DNA from 2 places in the Bacillus cereus group sp. RP43 genome. Region 1 is predicted to be linked to the other one. Evidence: riboswitches for the same ligand, from Rfam matches in the RefSeq annotation. Region 1 holds a riboswitch; the other holds the start of a gene.

Region 1 (15,936 bases):
AATTGAAATTGTTGCTGTACTCGGTTCACTCGTTCTTCTCATCTGGAGATGGTACTACTTACGAACAAACCCAGTCGATATTTTGAAAAAGACACCGTGGCACATTTTAATTTTCGCTTTCTCTATGTATGTAATTATTTACGGGCTTCACAACGCAGGATTAACAGCAGCACTTGTAAATTGGCTCGAGCCAGTTGTAAATCAGCATCTACTCTATGCAAGCTTTGCGATGGGCGGACTTGTATCTATCCTCTCTAACATCTTCAATAATCACCCTGCACTTATGATCGGTACCATTACGTTAACAGAAATGGGACTAGATCCAGTCACATTAAAAACTATCTATCTCGCAAATATCATTGGTAGTGACATCGGTTCACTATTGTTACCAATTGGTACGCTAGCTTCCCTCATTTGGATGTATATACTAAGACAAAACAAAATTAAAGTGAAATGGAAAGATTATTTAAGTGTATCTCTCATCGTAATCCCACTCACAACAGTCGTCACATTATTCCTCTTATACTACTGGGTACACTTATTCTTCTCCTTATAGACAACAGAAGCCCCCTTTGCTACCGTCTTAGCAAAGGGGGCTTCTTCTATATTTAAGTTAGGTACAGTGTGATCAATCAAGTAAAGAGGTGTAACGTATTATTGATATAAGTGACTACCAGTTTCTTTAAATTCTACCGCTTTCTCTTTCATTCCTTTTTCAATTGCTTCTGTCGTTTCTAAATCATTTTCTTTCGCATATTCACGAATATCATGCGAAATTCTCATACTACAAAACTTTGGTCCACACATCGAACAGAAATGAGCTGTTTTCGCGCCTTCTGCTGGCAATGTTTCATCATGATACTCCATCGCGCGCTCAGGGTCTAAAGATAAATTAAATTGATCGCGCCAGCGGAATTCAAATCGTGCTTTTGAAAGTGCATCATCACGCTGATGAGCCGTTTTATGCCCTTTCGCAAGATCGGCTGCATGCGCAGCGATTTTGTACGTAATAACCCCTTCGCGAACATCATCTTTGTTCGGTAAACCTAAATGTTCTTTCGGAGTTACATAACAAAGCATCGCCGTTCCAAACCAGCCGATCATCGCAGCACCAATCGCTGAAGTAATATGATCATAACCTGGTGCAATATCTGTCGTTAACGGCCCAAGGGTATAAAACGGCGCGCCCTGACAAATATCAAGTTCTTTCTCCATATTTTCTTTAATTAAATGCATCGGTACATGCCCAGGTCCTTCAATCATAACTTGCACATCATGTTTCCAAGCGATTTTTGTTAATTCACCAAGTGTTTCAAGCTCAGAAAACTGAGCTTCGTCATTTGCATCTGCAATAGAACCTGGACGTAATCCATCTCCAAGAGAGAACGAAACATCGTACTGCTTCATAATTTCACAAATCTCTTCAAAATGAGTATATAGGAAGTTTTCTTTATGATGGAATAAACACCACTGCGCCATAATCGAACCACCGCGCGAAACAATACCTGTCATACGCTTTGCAGTAATTGGAATGTAACGAAGTAATACACCAGCGTGAATCGTGAAGTAATCAACGCCTTGCTCCGCTTGCTCAATTAACGTATCACGGTACACTTCCCACGTTAAATCCTCTGCAATTCCGTTTACTTTTTCAAGCGCTTGATAAATTGGCACAGTTCCAACTGGTACCGGAGCATTACGAATAATCCACTCACGTGTTGTATGAATGTTTTTACCTGTAGATAAATCCATAATCGTATCTGCACCCCAGCGAGTCGCCCACGTCATCTTCTCTACTTCTTCTGCAATAGAAGACGATACAGCAGAGTTTCCGATATTTGCATTTACCTTTACATGAAAATTACGTCCAATTATCATCGGTTCCGCTTCAGGATGGTTAATGTTCGCCGGCAAAATCGCACGACCTTCTGCAATCTCCTTACGAACAAATTCAGGCTCTACCCCTTCACGAATCGCGACATATTCCATCTCAGACGTAATAATGCCATTACGCGCATAATGCATTTGCGTAACATTTGCACCTTGCTTCGCTCTAAGCGGCTTGCGATCCATTTGCGGGAAAACAGGTGTATGTTTTGAAGCCACTTTCACACCGTCATCCTCTGGTCTTACTTCGCGCCCTTCGTATCCTTCTACATCACCACGCCCCACAGTCCAAGAGTGGCGCGGCGTTGGAATCCCCTTTTCCAGCTCCACTTTATACTCAGGATCTGTATAAGGACCACTCGTATCGTATACACGAATGGGCGAGTTTGGAACACCATTTGTATCGCTTTGTTCAATCTCACGCATCGGCACTTTCATACCTTCACGTGGCCCATCCACATACACTTTCTTACTTCCTGGTAAACTCGATTTCAATTCAATTTGCTCAGCTGAAACAGACTGTTTCATAACCTTTGTTGCCCCCCTGTACGTGACAAGGACGAGATATGGCCAGCGTATGCCAAAATAAAAAGAGCCAGGTCCATAAAAAAATAAGGACCTGGCTCATAAAGACATAATTATGTAAAGCCGTTAACTTCCCTACGCTGGTACGAGCCAGATCAGGTCCAAAGGGTTAAGAAGTTCACACGCTTCTCTCTCAGCCTACGCATACGTTAGGCACCCCTAGTTTATCACTGATTTAATTTTCAATACTTTCCCATCATACACGATAATCTGAAAAATGCAAAGGTTATTTCTTTTTCGTTTACGGAATCATCCACGTTAAATAATAAGCCTGCACATAAGTCATAATCCCAACAATAGTAACGAAGAATAAACTATGCTTTAATGTAAAGCGGAACAAATCTGACTCTTTCCCAGCAAGTCCAACTGCCGCACAAGCAATCGCAATCGATTGCGGAGAAATCATTTTACCTGTTACACCGCCAGTTGTATTTGCTGCAACGAGAAGCACTTCAGATACACCGACTTGCTGCGCTGTAATTGCTTGTAAATTCGAGAACAGTGCGTTCGCTGACGTATCTGATCCTGTTAAAAATACGCCAATCCAGCCTAAGAATGGTGAGAAGAACGGGAATAGTCCTCCAGTTCCTGCTAGTGCTAACGCTAATGTAGAAGATAGACCAGAATAGTTTGCGATAAATGCGAATCCTAATACGAATCCAATAGATAGAATTGGCATTTTTAGTTCGTTTAACGTTTCTTTAAATGTTGCTACCGCATCTTTTGCACTCATTTTCAAAATAAAGATAGAAATGATACAAGCAATTAAAATTGCTGTTCCAGTCGCTGATAAAATATCTAATTTCAGGATTGCTTCATAAGGTGTTGGTTTATTTACAATTGGCTCTGCTTTCATTACTAAATTGTGCAAACCTGGAACTTCAAATTTAAATACGAGACTTTCTAAAGCACCACCTGGAGCGAATAATGCTTTAAAGAAACTTTGGCTCCAAATGACTACCATCACAGTTAAAATAATGAACGGAGACCATGCTTTTACTACTTTTCCTACCGTTAGTTTCGGCATAGATGTCGCCGTCGTCGTTGCCGCCACTTCACTATTCGCTTGTTTAGACTGATAAATTTCTTTCGGCTGCCAAACTTTTAAGAATAACGATAAACTTACTAAACTTACAAGTGCTGACGTAATATCAGGAAGTTCTGGTCCTAAAAACGTCGCTGTAATAAACTGTGTAATTGCAAATGAACTACCCGCTACAAATAAAGCAGGCCACGTTTGTCTTACTCCTTTAAAACCATCCATTAAAAATACGATAAAGAACGGAACAAATAAAGATAAGAACGGTAATTGATGCCCAGCCATTTGTCCAATTTTATGTGGATCAATGCCTGTTACTTGTCCGGCAACTGTAATCGGAATCCCCATCGCTCCGAACGCTACTGGTGCAGTATTTGCGATTAAACAAAGACCTGCTGCATATAAGGGATTTAGCCCAAGACCTGCAAGAAGCGCTGCCGTAATCGCTACCGGTGCACCAAATCCTGCTGCCCCTTCTAAAAATGCCCCGAATGAAAATCCGATTAAAATAACGAGTAAACGATGATCGTTTGTAATAGATAATACAGATGCACGAATGACATCAAATTGACCTGTTTTCACGGAGATTTTATATAAAAATACCGACATAATGATAATCCAAGCAATTGGCCATAATCCATATAAGAAACCGTACCCGGTTGCTGCCATCGCCATCGTAAACGGCATTTTATAAGCAAATAACGCTACTAAAATTGTAAGTACAACTGTAATAAATCCTGCCACATACCCCTTCATGCGGAAAACTGCTAAAGCTAAGAAAAAAAAGATGATTGGAATAAGTGCAACTGCTGCCGAAATCCAAATATTACCGAACGGATCATAAACTTGTGTCCATGTGTTCATTGTTCTCTCCCCCTAAAGAATCCCCTTTTAAATAGAATAACCTCATCAATAGACTATCAGGTCATCATACCTTTTAGTCTAAAAATAAAAAACGTTTGAGAAAACGTTTTCAATAACTTCTTTTATACTTTATCATATCATTTTCCATTAAAAAAGATTTTTTTGAAAATTTTATCATTTAACAAAAAATCTTACAAAAACGTCACGTTCTTGTAATGTTCATCGATAGTAAGCTTGCAGAAATTACTGCATAATAATAGTATAACAACGGACATTATTTATGAGGTGATATATATGAATGGAAACAAAATATTAGCTGCTTTATCGTACTTTAGTGTACTATTTGCCCCTATCTTATTCCCTATTATCGTGTGGATTGTGGGCGATTCTGAAACAAAACCACATGCAAAACGTGCTCTATGGACACACATTATTCCAAGTATCGCAACATTTATTGGATTAGTTATTTTAGGAATTATGGGCATCGGATCTGATCAACCAGACGTAACACTTGGAATCGGTGCAATGATTGTCTTATGTATTTGCGGAATCGTTAGCTTATACTACTTCATTTGGAACATCGTGAAAGGTATTAAAGTACTGAAAGCTTAATCTTTCTTTTAAACAAACGTTTGATTAAAAAAGGACACTTGCAATTTGCAAGTGTCCTTTTCCCGCTATGTACAGGCAATAAGAGCCTTCTCTTTATCTTCTGCGTTTCTTCTTTTTTCTCATCATTTTCTTTCGGCGCGTATTCGCTTTATCCGCTATAATGTGGAGCGTACTCGCCACAATAATTCCCATTACAAACGTTACAATTTCAACCTCGTGTTTCTTCGCAATTTCTATTAAATTCCCATCGAGTGCTATTACATTTAATAGGAATAAAAACGGAGAAAACACGATTAACATGTATGCAATACGAATAATATCACCAATTATAATCGTATGTGTGAAGAAGGAACGATGGGGCATTACGCTCCTATATGGATACCAAAAAATGCGGAGGAATCCCCATTTATTATACGCATTACTGTACGTATCTAAATCCGGTGTTAAAAATGAAGTACCTACTAAAAATCCAATTGCAAAAGTTAATAAAAAATCAAAGTTTGTTAATCCATACGAAAAGAGCAGAAACAAAACAACCGGAAGGGATATTAAGTTTATTTTCGTATGCGTTCTTCCTGATGGCATAATGCACTTCCTCGCTTACGTTCGCCCTGTCACTCTATGACAGTTCTCACCTATTGATCTAATTTCTGATCGATAAATGATGTGTCTATATCCGAACCAAACCATTCTGCCAACTTCACTCGTGCCTTATCTTTCACATCTTCATTGACATATAACGACGCCTGTATTAGTGCGGCCATTAATGCCCCTAAATCATCCGTATAACCAACTCCAGCAATAAAATCTGGGATGGCATCAATCGGTGCAATAAAATAAGCAAGTGCTCCAATTACAATAATTTTCACTCGTTTTGGAACATCAGGTCTTTGCAAAACGTAAAACAGTAATAAACTTGCATAAATGACTGACTGCCCTGCTTGCTTTGCAACATGTTTTACTTTTTTCCAAAACGCTTCAACTGAAAATTTTTGTTTCATGTAAAAGCCCCCCTATTTTTCAAAAGAAATAAGCTACAATATATTACCAGTAAAAGTTCATCAAAATTACACATAATCTATCAACGAACATTTATTGTAACAAACAAAATTAAAAAGAACAAGTGTTCGTTAATTTTCATACACTTTCCTTCATATAATAGGTTTCTAGACAACCCATTACACATCTCCATTTCTTATTTCTCAACTATGAAAATTTTCACTTTCACTTAACATTCTGCTCTATCTTTGTTATATTTTCTAGTTGACGGACATATAAACGAATGATAAAGTTTTCTCTGGTAGTGACAAATCACATACAAAAAATGTAAAATGTTATAGTGTTTCTCAGAAATGAATTTTGTTGTATAATACAGAAATGACGTTATGCTTATGAGCAGCACAAGAAACCAAAAAGGGTATGCATAGTTAAAGTCGTATATGGGTGAATATAGAAACTCTACTTATGGCCAAGAAAACTATGTATTTTTTATTTTAACATTTTTCGCTCCAAAATCGACCAAGCCTGATAGAGAAAGGGTGGAAATGAATGAAAGAAACCATGAAATCACAATTTCAAAATGTGCGTTTCACTTTATTCGTAGCTTTGGCCGTATGGCTAAAAACCTACATCATTACACGCACTAGCTTCGATTTAAAACTTGAATCTTTCATGCAAGAATTCATTTTATTCATTAGTCCATTAGCAGCATCATTACTGTTTGTGGGTCTTGCATTATTTGCAAAAGGGAAAAAACGTAACTATATAGCACTAGGAATTAACTTTATCTTAACGTTCATTCTTGTTGGTAACGTAATGTTCTACGGATTCTACAATGACTTCGTTACTTTACCAGTATTAGGACAAACGTCTAATTTCGGAAGTTTAGGTTCTAGTGTGAAAGAATTATTTAACTACAAAATCATCCTTGCATTTGCTGATATTATCGTATTCTTCGTTCTATTGAAGAAGAAGAAAAACTTTGCACCGACAGAGCGTGTAGCACGTCCGATGCGTTCCCTATACTTCGTGTCAACAATTGCTATTTTCTTCGTAAACCTAGGATTTGCAGAAGCTGAGCGTCCAGAACTATTAACACGTTCATTCGACCGCGTTATGCTTGTTAAAAACTTAGGATTATATGTACACCAAGCATACGATCTTGGCTTACAAGCAAAATCAAGTTCACAAAAAGCATTTGCGGATAGTAGTAAATTACAGGAAGCAGAAAACTATGTGAAAACAACACAAAGTAAACCAGATCCAAATATGTTCGGTACTGCAAAAGGGAAAAACGTAATTGTTGTCTCTCTTGAATCATTACAAACATTCTTAATTGGTGCGACAGTTAACGGACAAGAAGTTACACCATTCTTAAACCAATTTGCGAAAGAAAGTTATTACTTCGATAACTTCTTCCATCAAACTGGGCAAGGAAAAACATCTGATGCTGAATTCTTAGTAGATACTTCATTATATCCACTAGACCGCGGTGCTGTATTCTTCACACACGGTAATAACGAATATACAGCAACTCCAGAAATTTTGCGTCAGCAAGGGTATAACACATCAGTATTCCACGCAAACAACGCAACATTCTGGAACCGTAATATTATGTATCCGGCACTTGGTTATGATCGTTACTACAACGAGCTTGACTACAAGATTACGCCAGAAACAAAATTAAACTGGGGACTAAAAGATATCGAATACTTTGATCAATCTATCGATATGTTAAAACAGGTGAAGCAACCGTTCTATACTCGCTTCCTTACTTTAACAAACCATTACCCATTCACTTATGATGACAGTACGAAATTGATCGAGCCGTACAACTCTGGTGATGGTGTATTCGACCGCTATATGGTAACAGCTCGCTACTTAGACGAAGCAATGAAACACTTTATTGAGCGTCTAAAAGCAGAAGGTATTTATGACAACTCTGTTATCGTATTCTACGGTGACCATTATGGTATTTCTGAAAACCATAACCGTGCAATGGCACAGTTCTTAGGAAAAGAAGAAATTACTACATTTGACCATATGAACTTACAAAAAACACCGATGTTTATTCACGTTCCAGGTCAAAAAGAAGGTAAAACAATTTCAAAACCAACTGGTGAAATTGACATTAAACCAACAATTCTAAACTTACTTGGTGTAGATTCTACGAATCAAATTCAATTCGGTCATGACGTATTCTCACCAGACAATAAAGGATTCGTTGTTCTTCGTGACGGTAGCTTCATTACAGATAAGTACATGTACACAAACAGTACATTCTACGATCGTAACACAGGTGAAGTTGTACAATTACCGAAAGAAGAAGCTCAACCACTTATTGATCGTGCACAAAACGAGCTAAATATGTCAGACAAAATTATTGAAGGCGACTTACTTCGCTTCTCTGAAAGCAATAAGGTCAAAACTGGCGAGGTAAAAACGGCTATTAAAGAAGAAAAGAAGAGCGCTGAGTAATCTCAGCCTCTTTTTTATTTTCCTCTCTACAAATTCTTCTATACATTAACTTTAAAATTACATAACCTTCACCTAATATTTACACCACATTAACGAAACATCTTTATAATAAAATATGTAAACAAGGTTCCACATATTTCTTATCTCTCATCTTTAATAAGATCCCTTAGAGAAATATGCGCATTTGTTTTCAACTTTCTTATAATTGTCTTTCCAAGTGTTTTGTTTGCATAAATGAAACCTTTAAAGACGATGTCCCTATGAAAGATAGCTACCCTCCTTGTGCAGCATTCCATACGAATGTTGCTTTTTTTTTTCAAAAAGCAGGATTCTTATTTCTCATTTTCGAATTTGTATATACAAAATGCTGTAAATCACCACTACTTCTCTATGATTTACAAATACATATACGCCATATGCAGAGAATTACTTACATAAAAATAACTAGAGTGCTTTTTATTCATGTACTAAAGAAAGGATGGGACGAAAATTGGCATACGAAAGATTTGTACTATGGAATGATGCAGTTATTGATACAACAAAACATCGCGCGTACATAGAACTTGAAGAAAGAGGCTTACAATTTGGAGATGGTGTCTATGAAGTTATTCGCCTCTATAACGGAAACTTTCACTTATTAGATCCACACTTAACAAGATTATATCGCTCCATGGATGAAATAGAATTATCACTCCCTTTCTCAAAAGCAGAACTGATCATATTACTCTACAAACTAATTGAAAGTAATAATTTCCACGAAGATGGAACGATTTATTTACAAGTATCTCGTGGTGTACAAGCTCGTTCACATGCATTCTCATATGACACATCCCCAACAATCTATGCTTATATATCAAAAAAAGAAAGACCGGCTTTATGGATTGAGTATGGTGTACGTGCTATATCAGAACCTGATACACGCTGGCTTCGCTGTGATATTAAATCGCTAAATTTATTACCAAATGTATTAGCTTATACGAAAGCTGAACGCAAAGGTTGTAAAGAAGCACTTCTCGTACGAAATGGTATTGTAACTGAAGGTAGCCACTCTAACTTTTTTCTCATAAAAAACGGAACACTGTATACGCATCCAGCCAATCACCTTATTTTAAACGGCATTATTCGTCAGTACGTCCTTTCTTTAGCTAACACTCTTCAACTTCCTGTACAAGAAGAGCTTTTCAGCGTTCGCGATGTTTATCAAGCAGATGAATGTTTCTTTACGGGAACGACTATTGAAATTTTACCGATGACCCATCTCGATGGAACTGCGATTCAAGATGGTCAAGTTGGCCCTATCACCAAATTACTACAAAGGTCATTTTCTCAAAGCCTTTTAAAATCCAACAGCACATCTTCCTAAATACGAATAATCTTCTCATTTTCCACGTCAAATATATGTATTTAAATGGAAATCAAGGTGTGAATTTATGCCTTGATTTTTTCTTGTAATCTTTTTGTCATATTCAGATTACCGCATAAGTCTTGACAGTAATCGACATGCTCTTTAGAATTTTTAACAGTTGGTAAATATTTCTTCACTACATTACAGACAGAAAGGAATCGACAAATTATGAAAAAATACCTTGCCGGTCTTGCGGCAGTGTCTGTAGCAGGAGGAGCAGCACCTACACTTGATAGTGTTCAAGCTGCCCCGGAACAAAATACACAAAAAGCTGCTACACAAACTGTCCAAGCTTCCGCATCAAACAATTCATCATATACGGTGAATACTAGCGTACTACATGTTCGTGCAGGATCAAGTACTTCTCACGACGTCATCTCTCGCGTTTATAATGGTCAATCATTAAACGTAATTGGAGAAGAAAATGGTTGGTTCAAAATTAACCATAATGGAAAAACAGGCTATGTTAGTGGCGAATTTGTATCAAAAAATGGTGCAAAAACAAATAACACTGTAAGTACAGGCGGAAACAATAAAGTTACTGCTGATGTATTACGTGTACGTACAGCTCCTAACACTTCTAGTTCTGTTTCAGGACGTGTATATGAAGGACAAACTTTAAACGTAATTGGAGAAGAAAATGGTTGGGTGAAAATCAACCATAACGGACAAACTGGTTATGTTAGTAGCCAATTTGTATCAGGAGCTTCTTCAAATACTGGCTCTACAAGCAATAACAACAATAGTAACAATGAAGCAACTGTTCAACCAGCAAGCGGAAACTATACAGTAAATGTATCTTCCCTTCGCGTTCGTACAGGTCCTAGCACTTCTCATCCAACTGTAGGTTCTGTTAAACAAGGACAAGTAGTACAAGTTGTAGGCGAAGTTCAAGATTGGTTCAAAATCAATTACGCAGGACAAACAGCTTACTTAAGCAAAGACTACGTAACAAAAGGCGGCTCTAACGAAAACGTTACTCAAGGTAACAACCAAGAGCAAAATAATAATGTAACTGTTCAAACTGGTGGTACTTACGTTGTTAACGCAACATCTCTACGTGTTCGTACAGGCCCTGCTGCTTACCATAGTGTAATTGGCGGCGTGTTAAATGGTACAACATTAAACGTAGTTGGATCTGAAAACGGCTGGTTTAAAGTAAACTACCAAGGAAAAACAGGCTATGTTAGTAGCGAATTTGTAAAATTCGTTAAAGGTGGCACGGCTACTCCTGAACAACCGAAACAGCCTGATCAAGGTGCAATTGGCGACTACTACATTAATGCTTCTGCACTAAATGTACGTAGCGGCGAAGGTACAAATTATAGAATCATAGGCGCACTTCCACAAGGACAGAAGGTTCAAGTAATCTCTGAAAACTCTGGATGGAGCAAAATTAACTACAACGGTCAAACTGGTTACATCGGAACACGTTTCCTATCTAAAACACCAGTTGGTGGCGCAGTAGATAATAAGCCTAACGACAACCAAAATAACAATCAAAATAATAACAACAATAACAATAACACTAATAATAGCGGTGACAGTTCTTCTCTACTTGCATACGCGAAATCTATGCAAGGTGTACCATACGTTTGGGGCGGTACTTCTGCTAACGGCGTGGACTGCAGTGGTTACATCTACCACGTATTTAAGAAATTTGGTCATAACATTAGCCGTCAAAGTGTTGCGGGATATTGGAGTAGCTTATCACAAACTTCAAATCCACAACCAGGTGACTTAATTTATTTCAAAGACACTTATAAAAAAGGTCCTTCTCACATGGGTATCTACCTTGGTGGGGGATCATTTATCCAATCTGGAGATAAAGGTGTAGCAATTGCTTCATTAAATAACTCTTATTGGAAGAGCCATTTCTTAGGATATACGAAAGCACCTTAAGTTATAGTTTCAGAGCCTTCTAGTTTACTAGAAGGCTCTTTTTAAAGGACTCGATATAGCAATCCCCTTTCATTCTCTCTACGAAAAAATTATGCGTTCATTCTCCTATTTCATACACTATATTCTATAAAAATTGTCCAAAACGTTATCATAATGAATATATTTCAACAAAAAACATAACCTATTTCATGTCTATTCATTTTATATGTGTTTTTTCAAAGAATTTTCTTTTTATTTAAACTTTTCGTTAGACGTTTGACCTCCGATGTCCATTATGATAAGTTACTTAAGATGTTATATTCGCAAAAGTATAGACAACTGGTTTATACACTTTTTTACTATGAGGAAGGAGCATACACTGCATGAATGTTTTATGGGGAATTGGCGGCGTAATTGGAGTATTAGCAATTGCCTTTTTACTATCTTCCAACCGCAAAGCTATTAATTGGCGCACAATTTTAATCGCGCTAGCATTACAAATGTCATTTTCATTTATCGTATTACGATGGGATGCCGGAAAAGCAGTTTTAAAATACGCTGCTGATGGTGTTCAAGGATTAATTAATTTTTCTTACGAGGGAATTAAGTTCGTTGCTGGGGATTTAGTCAACGCAAAAGGCCCTTGGGGATTTGTCTTCTTTATTCAAGCACTACTTCCAATTGTATTTATTAGTTCATTAGTAGCTATCTTATATCATTTCGGTATTATGCAGAAATTTGTTAGTGTCGTTGGTGGTGCATTAAGTAAACTTCTTGGAACTTCTAAAGCAGAAAGTTTAAACTCAGTAACAACTGTATTTTTAGGACAAACTGAGGCACCAATCTTAATCAAACCTTACTTAGCACGGTTAACAAATAGTGAGTTCTTCACTATTATGGTAAGTGGTATGACGGCTGTTGCCGGATCAGTTCTTGTCGGCTATGCAGCAATGGGTATTCCGTTAGAACACTTATTAGCAGCAGCAATTATGGCAGCTCCATCAAGTTTATTAATTGCGAAATTAATTATGCCAGAAACAGAAAAAGTAGATAATAACGTTGAACTTTCTACAGAACGTGAAGATGCAAACGTTATCGATGCAGCTGCACGTGGTGCATCTGAAGGTATGCAACTTGTTATTAACGTAGCTGCAATGTTAATGGCTTTCATCGCATTAATAGCTTTATTAAATGGTCTATTAGGATTAATTGGCTCTCTGTTCCATATTAAACTTAGCCTTGATTTAATCTTCGGTTACTTATTATCACCATTTGCAATCTTAATCGGGGTTTCTCCAGGGGAAGCTATACAGGCAGCAAGCTTTATTGGTCAAAAACTTGCAATCAACGAATTCGTTGCATATGCAAACTTAGGACCACATATGGCAGAGTTCTCTGCAAAAACAAACCTGATTTTAACATTCGCAATCTGTGGATTCGCAAACTTCTCTTCTATTGCAATTCAATTAGGTGTAACTGGAACGTTAGCTCCTACTCGCCGTAAACAAATTGCACAATTAGGGATTAAAGCAGTTATCGCTGGTACACTAGCGAACTTCTTAAACGCAGCAGTCGCAGGTATGATGTTCCTATAAATTCATGAAAGCCTCCTTTTTAAAAAGGAGGCTTTTTTTTATATATTATAAATATAATTTTTATATATATTAAATACTTTATGTATAGATGTATAGACGCTATGTTACAATAATTAGTATGTCTGTTTATTTTTTCTTGCACAAGAGAGATACTACTTGATGTATCTCGCCCCAAAAAGACTTCTAGCTACATGGTCCATTTCTTAATAATTGTGCATACTACAAATATCCAGCACGAATTATCTGTAAGGAGGAAAGTTTCGTGAAAGATAAGTCCTACAAAATCCTCTCTATGTGGATTTTACAAATTTTATTTTATTTTACTACTGTACATGTGACGAAATATGAGCACGCGCTCATTTTTACAATTATATATGTCATCATAAATGTACTATTCCTATTTTTAGCTGATAAAACAGCATTTATTTTCTTCATACTGGGAACAATCATTTCAGTATTCTATTTATTTTATCAGGCGTGGCTTCACTTATGGAGTACATCAGATCAATGGGAATATATTATTACCCACTTCTTGATGGCAGCTAACTTCTTCATTGTTTATATTTCAACCCATCTATTAAAAAAGGTTATCCTTAAAAATAAAGAGTTAACTGAACGAGTGAGAGTGCTTGAGCAATACATTGGAGAATCAAAATTATTAACAAGACAAGAATTCGAAAGACGACAAGCATTATTAACAACTGCGATGAATCGTCGTAATGAAACAGGCATTATCATTTTCTTTGATTTCACTTCCTTTAGTAAATATACGAAGGAAAGTGTCATGGATCGTGTAGCTTCATTATTAGTTGATACAGTCAGAGCTGACTTTGACCTTGCTGCTGAATATGACAGCAACACATTAGTCATTTTATTACAAAATACAAATGAAGCCGGTGCTGACATTGTAATGAACCGTCTACATCCAAAAATGGAGCAATGGCTTGCTGCTGAAGCAATTCAAGATATTAAAATAAAACGAGAACAAATCAATGCAAAGGGACATATCACATTATGATGACACTCGTTATGCTTCTTTTATTTATTTTGTTTTGTGTACTTGTTTTCTGGATCAGCATCACATTTTCAATTAAATATGTATTGATTTTTACCGCCTTTCTATTCTCTGGTTTACTCGTTTATTACTCTTTCTTAACAATTGCGGGCTTAATTCATCGAAATAGTAAACGAAAAGATCGTACGTTAGAACATTATCCAAGTGTAGATATTTTAATACCTGCCCATAATGAAGGGGTTGTTATTAAAGATACATTAGAAGCAATGGCAAAGATTGAATACCCAGGCAAACTAAACGTTTATTTATTAAACGATAATTCTCAAGATGAAACACCTGAAATTGGCGATGATTTCGACAAAGCTTATGCTCATATTCATCACATTCGTGTACCACCTGGCGAACCGAAAGGAAAATCGCGTGTATTAAACTACGGCCTTAGCATTTCGGATGGCGAATATTTCTGTGTTTACGATGCAGATAATCAACCTGAACCACATGCACTGCGAATGCTCGTAGAACATGCTGAAACAACCGAGGATGCCGTTGGAGCAGTTGGACACGTTCGTACAGTAAATGAGAAAAGAAATTGGCTCACACGAATGATTTCATTAGAATTTCAGATTTTCCAGCTCCTTATGCAATCTGGACGCTGGCTATTATTCCAAACAGGTTCACTGACTGGAACAAACATGCTTCTTCGTCGTTCCGCATTAGAAGAGCTTGGCGGCTATGATCCTTATGCAATTGCAGAGGATGCCGAATTAACATTAAGAATTACCCAAAAGGGCTATCTCTTACCAATCGTCCCGGAATCGATTACATGGGAACAAGAACCTGAGCATTTAAAAATTCTTATTAAACAGCGTACACGTTGGCTTCAAGGAAACTTATACATTTTAGAAAAAATGTTTTCTTCGTTAAGCTTCTTTAAAGGAAAACTTCTCGTACACTCCTTACAACAAGTTTTAGTGTATGTCGTATTTTGGCTATTCCTAATCATTTCAAACGTTTGGTTTGTAATTGGACTGCTCGGGATATTCCAAATTCAATATAGTATTCCATTACTATTTATGTGGTATGTCGCATATATTACATATGTTTCTCAATTATTTAGTGCCCAGAGCGTCGAACGAACCTTTACACCGACCAATATTTTCATAAGCGTCATTATGTACTTTACGTACGCACAGCTCTTTACGTATTTATTTATTCGCAGTCTCATTCTTTACTTACGTGCAAAGAGCAAGAAACAAGTAATTGGTTGGGATAAAACAGTACGATTTAAGAAAGAAAAATAGATTTCATTAAAAAATAAGCACAGAGCGCCGTATGCTCTGTGCTTATTTTTTACCGTAATACTATATATCAGACAATACCCCTTAGCTGAAAGTTATTTCACGTCCATCCCCCAACGAACGATCGACCTTCATTTATATACGAAAAAGTGATTGCTATTTTTGTAGAACCAATTGCTTCTCTTTATGCTCTTTACGAGTTTCAGTCTTTGGTTCCGTGCTTTCTTGGACATTTCGATGTGCCACACGTTTCAAACAAATATGCTTCCACTTTCTTT
Region 2 (15,936 bases), 4.5 Mb from region 1:
GAATGGACTACCTTGTTCATCTGGCTGAGAAAGCATTACGAAAAAATCCAAAGCGCATTACATTCTTTGCTCCAATTGTTACTTATTTATTTACACTGTGCGCAGGAACTGGTCACGTTGCTTATTCTGTACTTCCTGTTATCGCAGAAGTCTCTCGCGAATCTGGGATTAGACCGGAACGACCAATGTCAATTGCCGTAATCGCTTCCCAACAAGCAATTACAGCTAGTCCTATATCAGCTGCAACAGTTGCACTTTTAGCAATGCTAGCTGACTATAAAATCACCTTATTAGATATTTTAAAAGTAAGTATCCCTTCTACTTTCATCGCTTGTATGGTAGCTGCATTTGTTGCTAGCAAAATGGGGAAAGAATTAAATGAGGACCCTGAATACTTAAAACGACTAAAAGAAGGAATGATTCCTAAGATTGAAGAGAAAAAAGAATTTGTTGGTGTAAAAGGCGCTAAACTATCCGTTATCCTTTTCCTAGTAGGAACTTTCCTTGTCGTACTTCTCGGTTCATTTGAAGTACTTCGTCCAGGATGGATGGTTGATGGGAAGTTAGTTCGTCTTTCCATGCCAAACACAATTGAAATGGTTATGTTAACGATCGCAGCTCTTATTATTATTTTCTGTAAACCAAATGTAGAAAGCATCGTGTCTGGTAACGTCTTTAAAGCAGGAGCAACAGCAGTTGTTGCTATTTTTGGTATCGCTTGGATGGGAGATACTTTCTTCAACGGAAACTTAAATATAATTCAAGGATCAATTCAACACTTAGTGACAAGTGCACCATGGCTATTTGCTATCGCACTATTCATTCTATCTATTTTACTGTATAGCCAAGCAGCAACAGTTCGTGCTTTAATGCCACTTGGACTATCACTTGGTATTCCGCCAGCATTACTTATTGCAATGTTCCCTGCAGTAAATGGATACTTCTTCATTCCAAACTACGGGACAATCGTTGCTGCAATTAATTTTGATCGCACTGGTACAACAGGAATTGGTAAATATGTTTTAAATCATAGCTTTATGATTCCTGGCCTGATCGCAACATTCACTTCTATCGGAATTGGAATGCTCCTAATATCAATTATGTTTTAAATAAAAGCACAAACCTGCAATTTTAAAGGGTTTGTGCTTTTTTAATCAAACGTTCGTTTAAATATTTTTAACCGTCCATTCTTCCATTATGTTCTTTAATAGTTGTGTGAAGTTCCCTTTTCCTACAAACTCCTATTTACTTCCTCAACTAATTTCTTCGTACTTTCATACGCAGATTCTGCTAAACTAATCGCGGAAATAACGGAAACACCGTCCGCACCTGCTTCTATAACTGAAGCTGTATTTTCAATTGTAATGCCACCAATTCCGACGATCGGTATTGTAATTCCTTGCTCTCTAAAATGAGCTAAACCTTTCGTTCCTTGTACAGCTTTCGTATCTTTTTTCGTACTCGTTGGGAAAATAGGGCCAACACCTAAATAATCAGCTCCGTTTTCAATTGCCCAGCGTGCTTCTTCAATTGTGTGTGTAGATACACCAACAATTTTATCCCCCATTTTTTCACGAACAGAAGTAATTCCTTCATCATCTTGTCCAACATGCACGCCATCTGCATCTAACTCGAGAGCTAGTTCCACATCATCATTTACGATGAATGGTACACCGTACTCCTTACAAATTGCTTGTAGTTCTTTTGCGAAACAAATGCGTTTCTCTCCCGTTAAAGCGCCTTCCCCCTTTTCACGAAATTGAAAAATTGTTATACCACCTTCAAGTGCATCTCTCAATACTCGTAGTGGCTCCTTCGTACAATTGTTACTTCCCATAATAAAATATACTGATAACAACCTAGACATTTCAGCTTTTGTAATCCGCGACATCTAGTTCCCCTCCTTACTATATAATCTCAATCTTCCCATACTTCTCAATATCACCTGAAGTGGTATTCGCTAACTGATTTAAAAATTCAATTTGGAAACTACCCGGTCCCTTTTCCACTGTCTTGGCAGCTGCCAGTTCCGCAGCTACACCATAAAATGTTAATGCCGCTACTGCTGCCTTTACATAATCCTTTTCTACCGCTACAAATGCTCCTATTACAGAAGTTAGTAAACAACCTGTTCCAGTAACTTTCGTTAAAATAGGGTGGCCATTTTGAATAAGAATAGTTCGCTCTCCATCTGTAACAACATCTTCTTCTCCAGTAATTACTGCAACTGTATTTAATTCATCCGCTGCCTGTTTTGCAATATTTACAACATTACCGTTTCCAGTACCAGCGTCCACACCTTTAATTTCCCATTTCTCATTAATAACATTAGCAATTTCAGCCGCATTTCCACGAATTATCGCTAAATCGATTTCAGCTGGAATATATCTCGCAACTTCTGTTCGATAAGAAGTTGCTCCTGCCCCAACTGGATCAAACAATACTGGTACACCATTTGTATTTGCCGATTTACCAGCAAGTAACATCGCTTCTACCTCTTCAGGACGAAGTGTACCCATATTTAAAACAAGAGCTCCCGCAATGCTAGCCATTTCTGCTACTTCTTCTTTTGCATACGCCATTACAGGCGATGCCCCTAACGCTAACAAACCGTTAGCTGTAAAATTTGTTACAACAACATTTGTAATATTATGAACGAGCGGATTAGACTCTCTTACCAAATCCACTACTTTACTAATTTCTTTCATATTCATCCTTTTCATCTCCTAACTATAGTGATGGGAGATACACAAAAAGGCACTTTGCGCGTACGCAAAGTGCCTGAACATGTGCTTTTACACTCTCCCTACGCTGGCATTATCCAACAGGTTCAAATGGTCAATGACGGACTAGTAGTCATACTCTCAGTTTGCATCCACAAACTCCCATGTGTTTATTATTCATCTACTTCAAAGTCTACTCTTATTCTAGTAAAATAACAAGTTCTTTACTTTTCCATTAGTCTTTTGTATCTTGTTCTACGTAAATTGTTGGAGCAATTTTTTCAAACTCTTTATATGAATCTGATTGTCTTCCAGAAATGATAATTAATTCTGGGTTCATTTCATCAAAACCTATTCAAACCTGGAGCGAAACTGAATCTCAAGAAGATGTATGCTATAGTTAACGTATGGAAATTTGAAAGGATGTTTTTAATATGTCAAAAAGCGTTGTAATCGCTGAAAAACCTTCCGTTGCACGTGATATCGCACGTGTACTGAAATGTGATAAAAAAGGAAACGGCTATCTTGAAGGTAGTAAATATATTGTTACTTGGGCTTTAGGTCATCTCGTTACATTAGCTGATCCAGAAAGCTATGATGTGAAATATAAAAAATGGGATTTAGAAGATTTACCAATGCTACCTGAGCGTTTAAAACTAACAGTTATTAAACAAACAGGGAAACAGTTTAATGCTGTGAAAAGCCAACTACTTAGAAAAGACGTAAATGAAATCATTATAGCTACTGACGCCGGTCGTGAGGGAGAGTTGGTCGCACGCTGGATTATCGATAAAGTTAAAATGCAGAAACCGATTAAACGTCTATGGATTTCATCTGTTACCGATAAAGCAATTAAAGATGGCTTCGCAAATTTAAAACCAGGAAAAGCATATGACAATCTATACGCTTCGGCTGTCGCACGTTCAGAGGCTGACTGGTATATCGGACTTAATGCGACTCGAGCATTAACTACTCGCTTTAATGCCCAACTAAATTGTGGTCGTGTTCAAACACCTACTGTAGCCATGATTGCAAGCCGTGAAGATGAAATCAAACATTTCAAAGCTCAAACTTACTATGGTATCGAAGCTCAAACAGCTGAGAGATTAAAGCTAACTTGGCAAGATACAAAAGGAAATAGCCGTAGCTTTAATAAAGAAAAAACTGATGCAATCGTGAACAAAATTAGTAAGCAAAATGCTACTGTTGTAGACATTGATAAAAAACAAAAGAAGTCGTTCGCTCCTGGTCTTTACGATTTAACTGAGCTACAACGTGATGCGAATAAAATATTTGGTTACTCTGCGAAAGAAACATTAAACATTATGCAAAAATTATATGAACAGCATAAAGTTTTAACGTACCCTCGTACAGATTCACGCTATATTTCATCTGATATTGTCGGAACACTTCCAGAGCGTCTGAAGGCTTGCGGAGTTGGAGAATACCGTCCTTTAGCACATAAAGTATTGCAGAAACCTGTAAAATCTAATAAATCATTTGTTGATGATAGTAAAGTAAGTGATCATCACGCAATTATTCCAACAGAGAGCTATGTAAACTTCTCAGCTTTCACAGATAAAGAACGTAAAATTTATGACTTAGTTGTAAAACGTTTCTTAGCTGTTTTATTCCCGGCCTTTGAATATGAACAACTAACATTGCGCACGAAAATTGGTGACGAAACGTTCATCGCACGCGGAAAAACGATTTTACATGCTGGTTGGAAAGAGGTTTATGCAAATCGGTTTGAAGATGATGATGCAAGCGATGATGTAAAAGAACAAATCTTACCTCGCATCGAAAAAGGCGATACATTAAACATAAAACTAATTGTCCAAACATCGGGTCAAACGAAAGCACCTGCACGCTTTAATGAAGCAACATTACTTTCAGCAATGGAAAACCCAACAAAATACATGGATACGCAAAACAAACAACTTGCTGACACGTTAAAGTCAACTGGTGGATTAGGTACTGTAGCTACACGAGCTGATATTATCGACAAGTTATTCAATTCGTTCTTGCTTGAAAAACGTGGTAAAGATATTCATATTACTTCAAAAGGCCGTCAGTTACTTGATTTAGTGCCAGAAGAACTGAAATCTCCTACACTAACTGGTGAATGGGAGCAAAAGTTAGAAGCTATCGCTAAAGGAAAATTAAAGAAAGAAGTATTCATTTCAGAAATGAAGAACTATACGAAAGAAATTGTTGCTGAAATTAAATCGAGTGATAAAAAATATAAACATGACAACATTTCAACGAAGTCTTGTCCAGACTGTGGTAAACCGATGTTAGAAGTAAACGGTAAAAAAGGTAAAATGCTTGTATGCCAAGATCGCGAATGTGGTCACCGTAAAAATGTATCCCGTACTACAAACGCACGCTGTCCTCAGTGTAAAAAGAAACTAGAACTTCGTGGTGAAGGAGCGGGCCAAATTTTCGCATGTAAATGTGGCTATCGTGAGAAACTTTCTACATTCCAAGAGAGACGTAAAAAAGAATCCGGCAGCAAAGCTGATAAACGTGACGTCCAAAAATATATGAAACAACAGAACAAAGAGGAAGAACCATTAAACAATCCATTCGCAGAAGCATTAAAGAAATTAAAATTTGATTAAATAAAAAGGTTCCTACCTCTATCGGTAGGAACCTTTTTATTAATGAATGATTTTACTTCCTTTTGCATTCTCAACGAATTTTTCACTTGATTTGTTAATTGGTGTTTTCAGTAATAACGCAGCAACAATCATAACTACTACGAAAACACTTAACACAAGTAAATCTCTAGTTACTATATCCCAAAGCATTCCGCCAACTGTTTCACGAATTGCACTAATTGCATATGTGAATGGTAAGAACGGATAAATTGCTTGGAAGAACGGTGGTGTCATTTGAATTGGGAATGTTCCGCCTGATCCCGCTACTTGCAGTACAAGTAAAATGATCGCCATCGATTTCCCAACGTTTCCAAAAATAGAAACCAGTGAGTATACGATACAAACAAAGACTCCCCCAATAAATAAACTAAATAACACAAACCAGAACTTATCGACTACGTACGTACCGAGTAAGAATATATCTCCCATTGATACGATAAACGCTTGTGAAAGACCTATCGTTAAGAATGTTAATAAACGTCCGAAGTAAACTTCATGGCTCTTATAATTCGCGCCCTCTTCGTGTACTTCTACCGTTAATAATGAAACCATTAATAATGCGCCTACCCATAATGCAAGCACTGTATAGAATGGTGACATTGCTGAACCGTAGTTCGGCATCGCAAATAATTTATTCTCTTTTAAATTTACTGGATTCGCAAAGTAATCACTTTGCTTTTCAACATCGTTTTTCAATAAACGAATGATGTCTTTTATATCCTCTTCTGATTCAAAATCACGAATTTTATCTGCTAATTCTTTAATCTTTTTCTCAGTCTCCGGCATTTCAGCTTTAATGTCTGCTAATTTCTTTCTACCGTCTACTAAGCCTTTTGATGAATCTTCTAGTAATTTTTTAACATCTGGAAGCTTTTTGTCTGCATCATTTAAAATTTGAGTTGTATTTTTCGACATCTCTTTTGTACGAGCAATTGCTGTATTAAAGTTCGGAACAATTTCTGAATCATACGTGGACAATACATCTGCTAATTGAGCTGCTCCACCTTTTGCTGCATTGTTAATACTTTCAATTACATCTTTTGTAGGTTTCTGGCCATTGTTAAGAAGTGTAATCCCCTTATTCGTTGCCTCTACACCTTTTTGCAAACTGCTTTTCGCTTTATTTAATTTTGCAATTCCATTATTAAGGTTTTTATCACTATTTACATCCGCTAAAACCTTATTTGTGCTTTCTAGAACTGGAATCATATCATCAATTAAACCGATTCCAGATTGGAATTGACCATTTAAACTATTTAAAGCTACTTTCGTTGAATCTAAATCGTTAATACCTCTATTTTTTACATCTTCTTTCGCCTTTTGTAAATCAGCTTTTGCACCTTCAATGCCATTTTTTACTTTATCGTAATCTGCTTTTGCATTATCATATGCTGCATTTGCATCAGCTTTAGCTTGATCTACTGTGCTAACTGCTTTTTTATAATCTGCTACAAATGTTTCATTATAATCTTTTTCAGCTTGATCAATTAACGCATTTGCTGCATCTAATTTTTGATTAGCTACATCTGTTACATCTTTCTTTACTTCTTGTCCTGTACCAATAGCATTTACAATATCTTTAATACCGTTATTTGCATTTTCCATACCGCCTTTAAGCTTCGTCAGGCGATCCACTCGTCCTTGGAAAAAGCTTTTACCAAAATCAGTCGTTACTGATTTCTGAAGTTCGGTAAATACATTAATAAGATACGAAATACCCTCTGTACGAGATTGCAATTGATCTGATACCGCATTTAAATCTTTCTTTGCTTGTTCCGGATCAAATTTTCCATTTTGCAATCCATTTACAACACTTTTCCCATAAGCCGTTCCTGCACGGGATGAACTTAAAACATTATTTACTGTTTGATTAATATTTTGCGCTATACTTTTGTAACCATCATTGTTCAACTTAGAAAGATCCGGTCTCGCCGGGAATTCAGGTAATCCATTCATTCCAGAAAAATCAGGGATATTTAAATCTACACCCGGATTCATTAAAAAGTCAGTAAATGCAGCTGCGCTATCCATAACACCTTTGGCTGCTACTAAATCATTTCTTATCGTTCCTGGAGCATTCTTTAATGTTTGATCTTGTCTTGCAAAGAACTTATCTAAATTTGCCAACGCTTCTTGCCCATCATTTATTACACTCTCTACAACAGGTAGATCTTTTTGTGCTACTTTCACGATATCTTCCGCTCGAGTCGCATCATCTAATGCCTTATCCATAAGTGTATTCATTTCTGGGAACTGCGCTTCTAATTTAAATACAAGATCTTTTACTTTCTCGATACTTGGTAAGTTTGTTTCTAAATCGATTCCAAGGTCATTGAAGATTTCAAAAATCTCACCGTTTGCTGTTTTAACAAAGTTTTTACTAACCTCTTCTGTAAGACCCGATGCACCTTTAGCTGTAATTTTCGGTGCAATCGCATTTACTTTTTCATTTACATAGTAATCAAGTTCTGGTTTCTGTGGGTTTTCATTCAAGACTGTTGCAATCTTTTCAGAAAAATCTTTTGGAATAGTAATACTTGCGGAATAATCTCCACGCTCTACTCCATAAATTGCTTGCTTTTCATCGACAAACTTCCATCCAAAATTTTTATCCTTCTTAAGTGAATCTACAATTTCTTTCCCAATGTTAATATCTTTCCCTCTTAAATTTGATCCAACATCTTGGTTAGAAACTGCAATCTGGATTCCTTTCGTATTTCCGTAAGGATCCCAAGAAGCCTTAATGTTAAACCATGCATATAACGATGGTAAAATCATTAACCCTAAAACAATAACAATTGCAGCCCAATGTTTGGCTACATTCCGTAAATCTGTCTTATAAATACGCCAAATCTGTTTCATATAAGCAATCACCTAATTATATATTTTTCTTTCTTTAGAAAATGATACATACATTTTGCAATTATATCACTTTCTACATCGTGGATTAAACGAAAACATACTATTTTTCCCATTAAATATTTCACTTACTTCATTATATAACGAAGTAAAAAAAGTATGCATACAAAATGACCAAATTAGTTTTACATTCAATAATAACAAATATATAGGAAATGTCATAAAAAATACAAGTATTTTCTCTTGGGAATACTTGTATTTATCAAAAAACCCTCCCAGCTTTTCATTATCTGTGAGGGTTTCTTCTATTATATATCTAATTGTACTTCTACACCGAAATGATCAGAAATTACATTTCGATTTGTTCCATTAAAAATGACTTTTGAAGAATTAACTGTTTTACTTTGATTGCTTAATATTAGGTCGATTCGTAAGTTTTGTTTATTTTCATCCCAACCAGCAATCTCTCCTTGGACAGTTGTTCCTTCATCCTTCTCTATCGCTAGTTCATATGTGTCATATAAACCTTTTTGCATCGTATACTCATAACCCTCTCCTTCCAAACGAGCATTGTTATTAAAATCACCCATTAAGAAGAAAAGTTCATTGCTATTTACACGCTCCATTAAACGATCAACTTGGTCTTTGAATGATTCTTCTTCATCATTCCACCAACCGAGATGGCAAGAATAAAACGTTATATTCTTATCATTATAAGCAATTGTTGCACTTACAATTTTGCGTGTTTTCCAATACGTTGTATCCTTATTTTCTGAGACAAAGAACGTATCTTCCTTTACAATGTTGTGCTTTGTTATAATTGCTAACCCTTCTTCGTACACATCATATCCAATATGAGAGAAATCCCAAATAATATTGTATTCTTTTACATTTAATGCTCTTAACTCTTCTAGCAGTAAAAGTCCAAAATTATCTTTTTTCTTGTTACCGCATACATTTTCAGCTTGTATAGACTGACTTACTTCTTGCAATGCGATCACATCATAATCTTCTTCTTGAATTGCTTTAGCAAGATACTTTATTTTTTCAATTTGATTCTCTTCTTGCCAAGAGTGACAATTTAAAGTTAGCAATTTCATATTATTACGCACCTAACATATCTTGAATGTCTGACTTTAATACGTCAGCTTTCGGGCCATATACTGCTTGTACACCTTTATCTTTTACAATAAGTCCTAAAGCACCATTTTGTTTCCATTTTGCTTCTGGTGCAACAACATCTAAATCTTTTACTGTTACACGTAAACGTGTCATACAAGCATCTACGTCAGCAATATTATCTTTTCCGCCCAATAAATCAATAACTTTTGTTGCTAATGAACCGTCTTGTACATTTCCTGTTCCTTCTGTTGACTCATCTTCATTATCAATATAGTTACCTGCACGCCCTGGTGTTGGTAAGTTGAACTTTTTGATTAAGAAGTTAAATAATGTAAAGTTTAGACCGAAGAACACTAATGAAACAATGACAAAGTTAATTAAGTCTCTCGTTAATCCTGCATTGACCATCATTGGTGTACGTGTAATTAACTCAATAAATCCGAATGCATGAACACGTAAATCAATTAAATCTGCTAATGCGAATGCAAGTCCTGTTGTAATAGCATATACAACATATAATACTGGAGCAATAAACATGAACATGAATTCAATTGGTTCTGTTACACCTGTTAAGAATACTGCTAATGCTGCTGATAAGAACATTGGTTTATATTTTGCACGTTTTTCTTTATCAACATTACGGAACATCGCAAACGCAATCCCCATTAACGCTGCTGTAGAGCCGATAACTTGTCCAGCTTTGAAACGAGCTGGTACAACGTTATTTAATAAATCGTTATATGCTTTCGTATCTCCATTTGCTAATAAATTATTTAAATCTGTAATCCATGCAAGCCATAATGGATCTTGCCCTGCTACAATTTGTCCAACTTTTGAGCCAGTTAGCATCGTATATGTTCCGCCTAGCTCTGTGTAGTTCATCGGAATCGTTAACATATGATGTAATCCAAATGGTAATAATAAACGTTCTAATGTTCCATATACAAATGGCGCAACAACTGGTGCACTATCTTTAGATGCTGCGATCCAGCGGCCAAATTCATTTAATCCACTTTGGATAAATGGCCATAAAAGTGATAATACAATCGCAGTGACTGTAGACCAAACAATTACAACGAATGGTACGAAACGTTTTCCATTAAAGAATGCTAATGCCTGTGGCAGCTTATTATAGTTATAGTATTTGTTATATAAATTAGCTCCTAAGAACCCTGTGATAATCCCTACGAAAACTCCCATGTTTAATGCTGGTGCACCAAGTACAGAAGTAAAGTAATCTTTTACAATTAAATCTCCTGCTAATACTGAAGAAACTGTCGCTTTTGAATCCGCTAACATTTGAGCGTTTACTCCAAATATAGCTCCTGTAATTCGGTTTGTTAAGACGAATGCTAATAGTGCTGCAAATGCACCACCTGCGCGATCCTTCGCCCAAGATCCCCCAATTGCTACTGCGAATAAAATGTGTAAGTTTGTAATAATTGCCCAACCGATGTCTTCCATTACACGAGCAATTGTATGAACTGCGTTAATATCCCCAGCAGACATCCCAATTAGCTTACCGATGGAAATCATTAAACCAGCTGCTGGCATTACAGCTACAACAACTAATAATGCTTTCCCGAACTTTTGCCAAAAATCAAAAGACGTAATTTTCATCTGTTCTTCCTCCCCTTTATTTATAACAACATAATGATTTAAATTATAATTTCTGTTTCTCTTATGAAAACGATTCCTTATATCCCTTTTTCTCTTTTCTCGTTACGCAACCGTTTTCATAAATCTATTTTAATAAAAGCGTTTTCACATTGCAATAGAAATTTATTTTTTTTCATAAAAAAAGATGCTCAAGGAGCATCCTTTTTTATTATGAAATGCGATAAACCCTTGTTTCATAAGGTTTTAACGTGATTGTAGTTACTTGTTCATGTTTCGCAACTTCATAGTTATTTAAAAGCAAACGTTTGCGTTCTAGTGCGAATGAAGGCTCATTATACACAACTTCCTCTTTTGAGATATTACTAATTACAATGACTTTTTCATCCTGTAACGTACGTGTATATGCATAAATTTGTGGATCGTCTTCTAAAAGTAAATCATACGTACCGTAGTTCAGTACATCGTGCTCTTTTTTCAAGGCAATCATTTTCTTATAGAAATTGAAAATAGACTTCTCTTCATTTTTTTGCTTTTCAACATTAATTTCCTTGTAATTTGGATTCATGCCAAACCAAGGTGCATTTGTTGTAAAACCAGCATTCATCTCATCGTTCCACTGCATAGGTGTACGTGAATTATCGCGGCAAGAAGCCCATATAATTTCCATCATATCTTGATGCGATACTCCTTCTGCAATTTTCTCACGATATAAATTTTTAACTGCTACATCATCGTAATCTTCAATATTTGGGAACTGAACATTTGTCATACCAATTTCTTGTCCTTGATAAATAAACGGTGTGCCGTGCATAAAGAAATACATCGCACCTAAAGCCGTTGCACTTTCACGCCAATATTCTTTATCATTTCCCCAAGTAGACACAATACGTGGCTTATCATGATTTTCAATGTATAAAGCATTCCATCCCTTATTTTCTAAACCTTTTTGCCATTTCGTTAATACTTTTTTCAACTCAACAACATCAAGATCTTTCTTCTTTTCTGCATCCCATAAGCTTAAATGCTCAAATTGGAATACCATATTGAATTTACCATTCTCTTCTCCAACCCAAAGATCAGCATCTTCAACTTTCACACCATTTGCTTCTCCAACAGTCATAATATCGTATTTAGCAAATGTATTTTCTTTTAATTCTTCTAGTAATGGCTGAATACCATTTACATTCATATGTTTGTCAAAAGAAGGCACATACTTTAACCCTTTTGGATTTGGCATATCCTTGAGGCCTTCTTCTTTTTTAATATGACTAATCGCATCGACGCGGAAACCATCAATACCTTTATCAAGCCACCAATTAACAGTATCATATAAAACTTCACGAACTTCTTTATTCTCCCAGTTCAAATCTGGTTGTTTACGCGAGAATAAATGTAAATAATATTGCTCTGTCACTTCATCATATTCCCATGCAGAACCATTAAAAATACTTTCCCAATTGTTTGGTTCCGCGCCGTCTTTACCATCCTGCCAAATATACCAATCACGCTTCGGATTGTCTTTAGAAGAACGTGATTCAATAAACCACGGATGTTCATCACTTGTATGATTAATAACTAAATCAATAATAAGCTTCATGTCACGCTTATGAACTTCATCTAGTAGCATATCAAAATCTTCCATCGTACCAAATTCATCCATAATGTCTTGATAGTCACTAATATCATAACCATTATCGTCATTAGGTGATTTATACATTGGACAAATCCAAATTACATCTATACCTAAATCTTTTAAATAATCCAGTTTTGCAATAATACCCTGTAAATCTCCAATACCATCACCATTTGAATCCATAAAGCTACGTGGATAAATTTGATAAGCGACAGCTTCTTTCCACCATGTCTTATTCATACTAATTCTCTCCTTTTGCATCCCATCGGATTTTTTATGCAAACGTTTTCGTAACACTATCATAACAAAATATGAATAGTTTGCAACTGTTTTCATTGAACTCTATGTAGTTTCCTTATTCTTATGCTTTATTTATTTCTCACAAAGATAAAGTGAAACTTTAATCAGTGGGGAGATGTCCATCCCCCGCTGATTATTAGCCCTTACCAATCGAGCTTTTACGAGCAGCCCTATCTTCTTTGCTTCAGCCGGATTGTCTTACTGCTCGCAAATAACGGGATAAATCTAACCCTTCTCGTCTTCTCGTCCATGCGTGTTAAATACACTTTTCATATACTAATACAAGCTCATATTATTTCAGAAAGGAGATATAAATTGAAACAAACAAAATTAACTGGTCGTATCGTCGTTCCCTCGGATCCTGGGTATGACATAGCCCGAATAAATTTAAATTTAAGCATTCCAAAATTCCCTTGTATTATTGTTTTTTGTCAAAATAAAAATGATGTGTGTAACGCCTTAAAATGGGCACGTGAGCGTCATATACCATTTCGCTTAAGAAGTGGACGACATAGCTACGAAAATTTCTCTCTTTTAAATGGCGGGCTTATTATTGATGTGAGTGAAATGAAGCAAATTACGGTTAGTACAGGAAAATTAACAGCAACAATTGAAGCGGGTGCAAATCTGGGCACTGTGTATAAAGAACTTTGGAAATACGGTTTTACAATACCAGCTGGCACAAGTGCAAGTGTCGGAATTGTGGGGTTAACACTCGGCGGTGGCATTGGCATGCTTTCACGCTTATTTGGACTAACATGTGATCAATTAGTAGAAGTCGAAATGGTACAAGCGTGCGGAAAATTTGGTGCAAAAATCATTCGTGCAAATGAACAAGAAAACCCTAAGCTATTTTGGGCATGCCGTGGCGGTGGCGGTGGAAATTTCGGAATTGTTACTTCCTTAACCTTTCGAGTCCACCCTATAAAAAACGTATCAATTTTCTCACTTACATGGGAATGGAAAGACTTTGTTGCTGCCTTTCAAGCTTGGCAAAACTGGGCACCTTATATAGATGAACGTCTCACTTCATCAATTGAATTATTCTCTAAACAACGAAATAAAATCGAGGTGAAAGGTGAATTTGTCGGCTCTCCTTCTGAACTCTATCATCTATTATCTCCTCTTCTTGAAACTGGTAATCCTTCTCTCTTTATAGATGAAGTCCCGTATATACAGGCTGTTCAATTCTTTAATAGCGGCAATATTCCTGAAAAATTCAAACGCTCTGGTTCCTACGTATATAAACCTATCCCTCTTAAAGGTATTCAAATCTTACAATATTTTCTTTCTCATGCACCAAATAAAGATGCGAGTATTTGGCACCAATCACTCGTAGGTGCTGTAGAAAACATTTCCCCTAATGAAACAGCTTATTTCCACCGCAAGGCAATTATTGCTCAAGAGTATATTACTTCTTGGAAATGCAACGATGAAGAAAACCGAAATATACGCTGGGTTAAAGATTTAAGGGAAAGCTTAGATCCTTACACACTGGGAGACTATGTCAATTGGCCCGATATCGACATAAAAAATTGGCAAACTAGTTATTATGGCTCTAATTTTCAAAGGTTGCGTAAAGTGAAGACAGCATATGACCCTTTTAATGTTTTTCGTTTTCAACAAAGCATTCCTCCTTTCCATACGTAAAAAAGAAGAACAGAATTCTGTTCTTCTTTTTTACATTGAAAATCGTTCAATCGTTTGTTTCAAATCAGCTGCTTGCTTCTCTAAATCTTTTAATAATCGATCGATTACCACCATGTTTTTAGATTGTTGTCTCGTTACACGTGTCACTTCTTGTGAACCAGCTGACGTTTCCTCAGCAATTGCTGCTACAGCTTTTGTTTGTGCTCCTGTCTGATGAATGTGACTCACTTGTTCATTCATATAACTACTAATTTGCTTGGTTGCATCGGCTACTTCCATAATGCTTGATGACATTTCTTTTAAAATTAATTCAGTAGCTTCGCCGCGTTTTGCCTCTTCTTTAGCTGTTTTCACTTGCTCTGTCATTTTCAGTGCGACTTGTTGCACTTCTTCCTGCATATTCCGTAATAATTGCGATATATTTCTGGCAGAATGATCACTTTCATCAGCAAGTTTACGTACTTCTTCTGCTACAACTGCAAAACCTCTTCCATGTTCACCAGCACGAGCTGCCTCAATAGAAGCATTGAGTGCTAATAAATTCGTTTGGCTAGCAATCTCACTCACAACAGAAACAATATGTTCAACTTGTTTCATTCGTTCTTCTAACTTCTGTACATTTTGCATCGAATTTTCATTTTCTTGCGCCAATGTTTGAATACCTTGAATTAAAGAAGTGAAGACACGTGTACTTTGTCCTAAAGCTTGAACCATTTCTGAAGACAACCCGTCAGACTGTTTTGCTTTTTCTTCTACTTCACTCGCAATAGAAGTTGTTGTATCAACAGTAGAAACAATTGCCTGAATCGATGCTGCTGATTGCTCAGCGCCGAAAGAAATCTCTGCAAGAGTCTCAGATACACCTTGAGCCTGCTTTGTTGCTTCACTTGTTTGCTTTCTAATTTGCTGAACTTGATTATTTGTATACGAAAATGTAGTATCGATATTTTTTACCATTACTCTTAAATTTCCTAGCATCATATTAAATGCAACACTTAAAGATTTAATTTCATCGTCTGCCTTTGGCAATTGGACATCCTCCCGAATATCACCCTCAGCTGCTTTCCTTGCAGCTTCTTCCAACTTCCGAAGTGGTTTAATTAAAAAGATTGCTGCTCCATATGCTAAAATTCCAGACCATACTACACCTAATAACATAACGATGATATTATAAACAGTTCGACTTACATAAATTTGAAAATAATCATATATAACGTAAATAAAAAATAAGCTTGTTGAATATGTAATTAAAGCTAAAACTGTAGTGAATAGCATAAGTTGTGTACGTAAGCCAAAGGAAAAAGTTTTCTTCTCCTTTTCCATTTCTTCTTCCCCCTTTTTATAATCAATATATGTACTACCTATA

Evidence for each region. A riboswitch is a leader RNA that binds a small molecule or an ion and turns the genes downstream of it on or off. The one in region 1 is predicted to bind thiamine pyrophosphate.
Region 2: it holds a riboswitch for thiamine pyrophosphate, as region 1 does, so the genes downstream of both, thiM (hydroxyethylthiazole kinase) here and thiC (phosphomethylpyrimidine synthase ThiC) in region 1, are expected to answer to the same signal.

The regions. Positions count from the first base shown of each region.
Region 1 covers NZ_JARVHQ010000001.1:267,565-283,500, reverse strand. The annotation lists gene QCI75_RS01380 (arsenic transporter) at 1-556, shown strand, start outside; gene thiC (phosphomethylpyrimidine synthase ThiC) at 655-2,415, opposite strand; TPP riboswitch at 2,528-2,643, opposite strand; gene lldP (L-lactate permease) at 2,714-4,375, opposite strand; gene QCI75_RS01365 (magnetosome magnetite crystal formation protein family) at 4,670-4,987, shown strand; gene QCI75_RS01360 (metal-binding protein) at 5,081-5,572, opposite strand; gene QCI75_RS01355 (YkvA family protein) at 5,623-5,988, opposite strand; gene QCI75_RS01350 (LTA synthase family protein) at 6,536-8,464, shown strand; gene QCI75_RS01345 (D-amino-acid transaminase) at 8,943-9,827, shown strand; gene QCI75_RS01340 (C40 family peptidase) at 10,038-11,771, shown strand; gene QCI75_RS01335 (NupC/NupG family nucleoside CNT transporter) at 12,134-13,345, shown strand; gene QCI75_RS01330 (diguanylate cyclase domain-containing protein) at 13,608-14,363, shown strand; gene QCI75_RS01325 (glycosyltransferase family 2 protein) at 14,360-15,661, shown strand; gene QCI75_RS01320 (hypothetical protein) at 15,815-15,936, opposite strand, start outside.
Region 2 covers NZ_JARVHQ010000001.1:4,743,672-4,759,607, forward strand. The annotation lists gene QCI75_RS24655 (anaerobic C4-dicarboxylate transporter family protein) at 1-1,109, shown strand, start outside; gene thiE (thiamine phosphate synthase) at 1,232-1,891, opposite strand; gene thiM (hydroxyethylthiazole kinase) at 1,908-2,714, opposite strand; TPP riboswitch at 2,787-2,899, opposite strand; partial or broken gene QCI75_RS24670 (ABC transporter) at 2,968-3,066, opposite strand; gene topB (DNA topoisomerase III) at 3,158-5,347, shown strand; gene QCI75_RS24680 (YhgE/Pip domain-containing protein) at 5,387-8,248, opposite strand; gene QCI75_RS24685 (endonuclease/exonuclease/phosphatase family protein) at 8,554-9,345, opposite strand; gene QCI75_RS24690 (PTS transporter subunit IIBC) at 9,350-10,987, opposite strand; gene QCI75_RS24695 (glycoside hydrolase family 13 protein) at 11,196-12,860, opposite strand; gene QCI75_RS24700 (FAD-binding oxidoreductase) at 13,236-14,570, shown strand; gene QCI75_RS24705 (methyl-accepting chemotaxis protein) at 14,601-15,551, opposite strand; partial or broken gene QCI75_RS30605 (HAMP domain-containing protein) at 15,543-15,893, opposite strand.